Regions from separate parts of the Pseudonocardia charpentierae genome, predicted to be linked through region 1. Evidence: riboswitches for the same ligand, from Rfam matches in the RefSeq annotation. Region 1 holds a riboswitch; the other holds the start of a gene.

Region 1 (3,402 bases):
TGCTCGTCGACGCCGGGCCCGACGACGGGCCGGTGGACGCCTGCCTGGACCGGCTGGGGGTGACGGCGCTGGCGATGGTGCTGGTCAGCCACCTGCACGCGGACCATGTCGGCGGGCTCGCCGGGGCGCTGCGCGGCCGGTCGGTCGGCGCGATCGCCGTCGGTCCCGTCCGCGAGCCACGGTGGGCGCTGGAGCGGGTGCGGCGGCAGGCGGCCGCGGCGGGCACCCGGATGGTCGAGGTGCAGCCGGGCACCCGGCTCGTGTGGCCAGCGCTCGCGCTGGACGTGCTGGGCCCGCAGCATCCGGCCGAGCACGTCGACCCGGACGACGGCACGCAGGTCAACGACGGCTCGACGGTGCTCCGCGCGACGACCCGGGCCGGCACCGTGCTCCTGACCGGCGACGTCGAGGTCGCCGCCCAGGCGCAACTGCTGGCGGCGGGCGTGGCGCTGCAGGCGGACGTCCTGAAGATGCCCCACCACGGCAGCCGCTACAGCTCACCGGAGTTCCTCGCGGCCGTCGCACCGCGCGCCGTACTGGTCAGCGTCGGGGCGGGCAACGACTACCACCATCCGGACGCGGCACTGCTCGAACGCCTGCACCACGACGGTGCCACCGTGCACCGCACGGACCGGTCGGGTGACGTGGCGGTGACCGGCGGAACCGGCGACGGGCGCGGGTCGAGCGTTGTCGCCAGAGGCGACCCGCTGCCCGCGCCGCGCCGCCGGGTGGTCCGCGACCGGCGTCGAGGGCGGTCAGCCGTGCCGCGCCGCCAGGGCCTCGCGCACGGCCTTGCTGCTCGCCGGCACCGTCGCCGTGGGGCCGACCCGGCCCGAGACGGCGTCGAGGGTCTTCAGCCCGTCGCCGGTGATCAGCAGCACGGTCTCGGCGTCCGGGTCGAGCTGCCCGGTCTCGACCAGCTTCTTCGCGGTCGCGACCGTCACGCCGCCCGCCGTCTCGGCGAACACGCCCTCGGTCCGCGCCAGCAGCCGGATGCCCTCGACGACCTCCTCGTCGGAGACGTCGGCCACCGCGCCGCCGGTGCGGCGCACGGCGTCGAGCACGTAGGGCCCGTCGGCCGGGTTGCCGATGGCCAGCGAGCGGGCGATCGTGTCCGGCCGCACGGGCTGCACCACGTCGAGGCCGTCGGCGAACGCCTTGGAGACCGGCGAGCACCCTGTCGCCTGCGCCCCGAACACCCGGTACGGCGTCGGCTCCACCAGCCCGAGCTTGCCCAGCTCCTGGAAGCCCTTGTCCACCTTGGTCAGCTGCGAGCCCGACGCGACCGGGACCACGACCTGGCCGGGCAGCCGCCAGCCGAGCTGCTCCGCGACCTCGTAACCCAGGGTCTTGGAGCCCTCCGCGTAGTAGGGCCGCACGTTGACGTTGACGAACGCCCAGTCCTCGTGCTCGGCCGCCAGCTCCGTGGCCAGCCGGTTGACGTCGTCGTAGTTGCCCTCGACGGCGAGCAGCGTGCCGCCGTACACGGCCGTCGTGAGGATCTTGGCCTGCTCCAGCGACGAGGGGATGAGCACGACGGAGTCCCAGCCCGCGCGGGCCGCGGCCGCGGCAACCGCGTTGGCCAGGTTGCCGGTCGACGGGCAGGCGAGCACGGAGAAGCCCAGCTCACGGGCGGCGGCCAGGGCGACGGCGACGACCCGGTCCTTGAACGAGTGCGTCGGGTTGCCCGTGTCGTCCTTCACCCAGAGCGACCGCACGCCCAGTGCCGCGGCCAGCCGGTCCGCCTTGATCAGGCGCGTCAGTCCCGGCTCGGTGTTCGGGTGGCGGGTGACGTCGGTGGGCACGGGCAGCAGCTGCCGGTAGCGCCAGATCGACTTCGGGCCGGCCTCGATCGAGGCGCGGGTGATCTCGGGGAAGTCGTAGGCGACCTCGAGCGGCCCGAAGCACTGGGGACAGGCGAACTCCGGGGCGAGCGGGATCTCGTGCCCGCACTCGCGACAGGACAGAGCACGAGCCGAGCCCAGGTTGAAGGAGGTGGCCGTCGTGGAGGCGGCAGTCAACGTCATCAGAGATCTCCTCATCTTCCCCGCGCGCGCGGGTCGGAATTGGCACCGTGTTCGTCTGCGCGTGATGGTCGCGCGACGCCGGTTGCCGGGGCTTCAACGGGCCGTTCCCTCTGCCCCTCTGGATGAGCCATATTCGGTTGTGGTCCGGGCGCGCGAAGGCGCCTGGATGACCACGACGTTACGGCACGCGGTCCACCGCTTCCAGTCACGGGCGGCGGTCGCCGGTGATCTGGGAGGCGGGTCACGTCCCGACAGCGAGGTGCGCGACGATGGCGAGGATGGCCACTCCACCAGCTCCCGCGTCGCTGCACCTCGTGCTGGGCGACGAGGAACTGCTGGTCGAGCGCGCGGTGAAGGCCGTTGTCGACGCCGCACGCTCGGTGGACCCGGACGTGGAGCTCCGCCGGTTCCGGGCCCCCGAGATCACGCCGGCGGACCTCGCCGCTGCGCTGAGCCCGTCGCTGTTCGCCGAGGCACGCGTCATCGTGCTGGAGGGTGCCCACGAGGCGGGGAAGGACGCCTCCACAGCGATCCTCGACCACGCGACGGCCCCGGGCGAGGGCGTCACCGTGGTGGTCCTGCACGCCGGTGGTGCCCGGAACAAGGCGCTCGCGGACGCGCTGCGCAAGGCCGGAGCCCAGATCGCGCGCTGCGAGAAGCTCCGGGCGGACGAGCGGGGCGATTTCGTCCGTGGCGAGGTGCGCCGGGCGCGCGGGAAGATCACACCCGAGGCGGTCGGCGTGCTGATCGAGGCCGTGGGGACCGACCTGCGTGAGCTCGCCGCGGCCGCGGGGCAGCTCGTCGCGGACACCGGCGGCAGTGTCGACGCGGACGCCGTGCGGCGCTACCACCGCGGCCGCGCCGAGGCGACCGGCTTCGCGGTGGCGGACAAGGTCGTGGCCGGCGACCGCTTGGGAGCGCTCGAGGCACTCCGTTGGGCACTCGTGCTCGGCGTCCCGCCGGTGCTGGTCGCGGACGCGCTGGCCGACGCCGTCCGCACCCTGGCCAAGGTCGGGGCCGCCGGACGCGGCGACCCGAACCGGCTCGCCGGCGTGCTCGGGATGCCGCCGTGGAAGATCCGCAAGGCCCAGTCGCAGGTCCGTGGCTGGCACCCGGACGCGATCGCGGTGGCGACCGCGGTGGCCTCGCAGGTCAACGCCGACGTCAAGGGCGCGGCGCCGGACGTCGGCTACGCGCTCGAGCGGGCGGTGCTGCGCATGTGCGCGGCGCGGGAGGACCGTCGCTGAAGGCCGCGGCGGACACGCCGAAACGGCGCCGCTCGCAGCGAGCGACGCCGTCGGAAGAGCGGTGCGTCAGGCGGCGGTGGTGACCCGCTTGGCCATCGCCGACTTGCGGTTCGCGGCCTGGTTCTTGT
Region 2 (3,402 bases), on a different contig from region 1:
CTCGCCGCCGAACTGGCCGACCGCGTCCGCGCCGAACCCGGCTTCACCCTCGCCGCACCACCCTCACTCGCGCTGGTGTGCCTGCGGGTGGACACCGGCGACCCCGACGCCGACGACCACGCCACCCGCACACTGCTCGAGCAGGTGAACGCCTCCGGACAGGCCTTCCTCAGCCACACCGTCGTCGACGGCCGCTACACGATCCGGGTCGCCATCGGCGGCGTCACCACCGCCCGCGAGCACGTCGACGCGCTCTGGGAGCAGCTGCGCTCCACCGCTCGCACACAGCAAGCCGGGCTCGCACCAGGGTCGTGACCTGGGTGCGAGCCCGGCTTCCTGCGTGTGGGCGTCCGGTCAGACGCCGACCAGGTCTTCAGCGCTCTCCGCCGCCTCGTCCACCCGCGGCGCGGCGATCAGCTCGGTGCGCAGCTCGTGCGCGTTGTCCACGCGGGTCGCCTCGTAGTAGAGCCGGTAGCCGCCGTCGGGCAGGGCGACGACCGACAGGTAGCGCAGCCCCCGCAGGCCCTCCGGGGACTCGGCGACCGGGGCGTCGCCGACGGCGGTGAAGAAGCCGGGACGGTCGGCAGGCAGCGCGAGCCCGGTGCGCTCCTCCCAGTTCTCCGCGGCACTCGCCCGGCCGTCGTAGGTCGCCGCCAGGCCGCCGGGGGCCTCGAACACCGCGCTCACCCGCACGCCGCGCGCGTCCCACGCGTCCGGGGTCGGCGCCAGCGCGGTGCCCCGCCACGTCCACTCGAGCCCGTCCAGGCTGGTGGCGTACTCGGTGGTCATCCGGTCCTCGTGGTGCGGAAGGTCGAGCGGGTGCACCGAGGCCCACAGGTGCCACACGCCGTTGCGGTGGATCACCACGGGGTCCTTCACCGCGTGCCGGTCACTGCCGGGCAGCACCGTGCGCCGCGGCGCGTCCGCGAGGCCCTCCGGAGTGTCGGACTCCAGCACGTCGACCCACCAGTGCTTGGTACCGGGTGTCGCGCAGCTCACGTACAGCCGCCAACGGCCGTCCGGGGTGTGGACCAGCGCAGGCCGCTCCAGCGACTCCGCGCCGAACCGCTCCTTGGTCACCTCGGCGACGGGCTCGAACCGCACGCCGTCCGTGCTGCGGGCCACGACGTTCGCCATGCCCCGCCCCCTCCCGAGCGGGGCGCGCATCCGGTACGCGAGGTGGTAGACGCCGTCGACGAGCAGCGCGCTGGGCGCGCCCGACCAGAAGCCGGCTCCGGAGCCGGGCGGGGCGACCGCCACGGCGGCGTCGGTGATCCGCGGGACGGGCAGGACGGGCAGGTCGTCGGGGGTGATCGCCGGGCCGGGCATGGGCGGGCTGGGCTCCTTCAGGGGCGGTCGGGGCAGGACGTGTGCAGGGTGAACCGTCGACACGCCCGGGTCTGATCCGATCGGCGGGTACGCAGCGGAGCAGGCCCGGGTGGTCCGGACGCAGGAGGCGGCGGAGGCGGTCAGCCCCGACAGGCCGCGCTGGTGAGATAGCCGAAGTCGACGTACAACCGCCCGGCGAGAACGTCGCGCTGCGCGTTCTCGCACTGGACCATGGCCGCCACGGTAGGAGCCGCAGCCCCTGTGGGCAACCGCACCCCCGGGTTGACGGGTGCGCGGACCGACCCCTACCGTCCGCGTCAGGTCATGAGTGCCAGCGTCAAGCCCCGGCTTGCTGGCCGGCAACCCTCCTCCGCGGCGGGGTGCTCCGGGTGACGACCCGGCCGTCGTGGGGAAACCCGACGGCAAGCGCGGACCCGTCGGACGGCAGCGGGTCCCCCGTTCCGGAAGGACCTCGTCCGATGACGCTGACGCTCGACCGACCTGCCACCACCCTCCCCCGGCCCGTGGGTGCGGGAACGCAGGTTCCCCTGGTCACCGGCGGCAGGGCCGAGTACGCCAACCTCGATCTCGCCGCGAGCGCGCCCGCTCTCGAACCGGTCGCGGCGCACGTCGCCGACGTCCTGCCGCTGCTCTCGAGCGTGCACCGCGGCGCGGGCTACCTCTCGCAGGTGAGCACCGCGCTGCTGGAGCGGGCCCGGGAGTGCGTCGGGGAGTTCGTCGGGGCCCGGGAGCACGACGTCGTCGTCTTCACCCGCAACACCACGGACGCACTGAACCTGCTGGCCACGGCCGTGCCCGGCCCGGTCCTGTGTCTCGACGTCGAGCACCACGCGAACCTGCTGCCCTGGCGCGCCGGGACGCACCGCACCGTGCCCGCAGCCGCGACGGTCGCGCAGACGCTCGCCGATCTCGACACCGCGCTGCGGGCCACCCCGACGGCGCTGCTCACCGTGACCGGCGCCTCGAACGTCACCGGCGAGGTACTGCCGCTGGACCGGATCGTGGCGATCGCCCACGCCGCGGGCGCCCGGGTCGCCGTCGACGCCGCGCAGCTCGCCCCGCACCGCCGCGTCGACCTCGCGGCGACGGGCGTGGACTACGTCGCGCTGTCCGGGCACAAGCTCTACGCGCCCTACGGGGCGGGAGCGCTGATCGGCCGTCGCGACTGGCTCGACGCGGCGGCGCCCTACCTCGCGGGCGGCGGGGCCGTGACGCGGGTCGATCTCGACGACGCCACATGGGCACCCGCACCGCACCGGCACGAGGCGGGGACGCCGAACGTGCTCGGCATCGCGGCGCTCGCGCAGGCCTGCCGGACCCTCACGCCGGTGCTGGACGGCCCCGGGCCGGCCCACGAGCAAGAGCTGCTGGACCGGCTGGCCGCGGGCCTGGCCACGGTCCCGGGCGTGACCCCGTTGCAGATCTGGCCCGACAGCACGGAGCGGGTGGCGGTGCAGAGCTTCACCGTCGCGGGTCACTCCGCGGGATACGTGGCGGCGTACCTGTCGGCCGAGCACGGGATCGGCGTGCGCGACGGCCGGTTCTGCGCGCACCCGCTGCTCGACCGCCTGTGCCGGGATGGTCAGGGCGCCGACGGCGACGGAACCGCGATCCGGGCGAGCATCGGGCTCGGCACCACCGCCGAGCACGTCGACCGGCTGGTCGGCGCGCTGCGCGGTCTGGTCACCCGCGGGGCGCGCTGGACGTACGCGCCGGTCGGCGGCCGCTGGACACCGACGCCGGACCCGCGCGACCTCGACCCGCTCGGCGTCGGCCTGCCGGGCACCACCGGCACCGGCTGCGGCAACCCGGCCTGAACCCCGCGGGACCCGGCCTCACACCTCGGACGTACCGGCGCCGACCGCGTCGCGCTCCTCGGGCGCGTCGTGCTCCTCCTCCGCGACCGGGTGGCGCAGCAGCACACGGCTGCCGCGGGAGTCGTGGTGGATCAGCACCGCTTCGGCCATCGAGCTCATGAGCGGGATTCCCCGCCCGCGGTCGGCCAGGCCGTCGTAGGCGACGGGCTCCACCGGTGGCACCCAGTTGCCGTGG

Evidence for each region. A riboswitch is a leader RNA that binds a small molecule or an ion and turns the genes downstream of it on or off. The one in region 1 is predicted to bind S-adenosylmethionine.
Region 2: it holds a riboswitch for S-adenosylmethionine, as region 1 does, so the genes downstream of both, RM445_RS20775 (aminotransferase class V-fold PLP-dependent enzyme) here and thrC (threonine synthase) in region 1, are expected to answer to the same signal.

The regions. Positions count from the first base shown of each region.
Region 1 covers NZ_JAVREJ010000013.1:90,410-93,811, reverse strand. Annotated here, with positions in the region: partial or broken gene RM445_RS18655 (ComEC/Rec2 family competence protein) at 1-440, shown strand, start outside; gene thrC (threonine synthase) at 756-2,027, opposite strand; SAM riboswitch class I at 2,036-2,156, opposite strand; gene holA (DNA polymerase III subunit delta) at 2,297-3,274, shown strand; gene rpsT (30S ribosomal protein S20) at 3,341-3,402, opposite strand, start outside.
Region 2 covers NZ_JAVREJ010000015.1:155,745-159,146, reverse strand. Annotated here, with positions in the region: gene RM445_RS20785 (pyridoxal phosphate-dependent decarboxylase family protein) at 1-315, shown strand, start outside; gene RM445_RS20780 (glycoside hydrolase family protein) at 355-1,329, opposite strand; SAM riboswitch class IV at 1,650-1,764, shown strand; gene RM445_RS20775 (aminotransferase class V-fold PLP-dependent enzyme) at 1,809-3,167, shown strand; gene RM445_RS20770 (ATP-binding protein) at 3,186-3,402, opposite strand, start outside.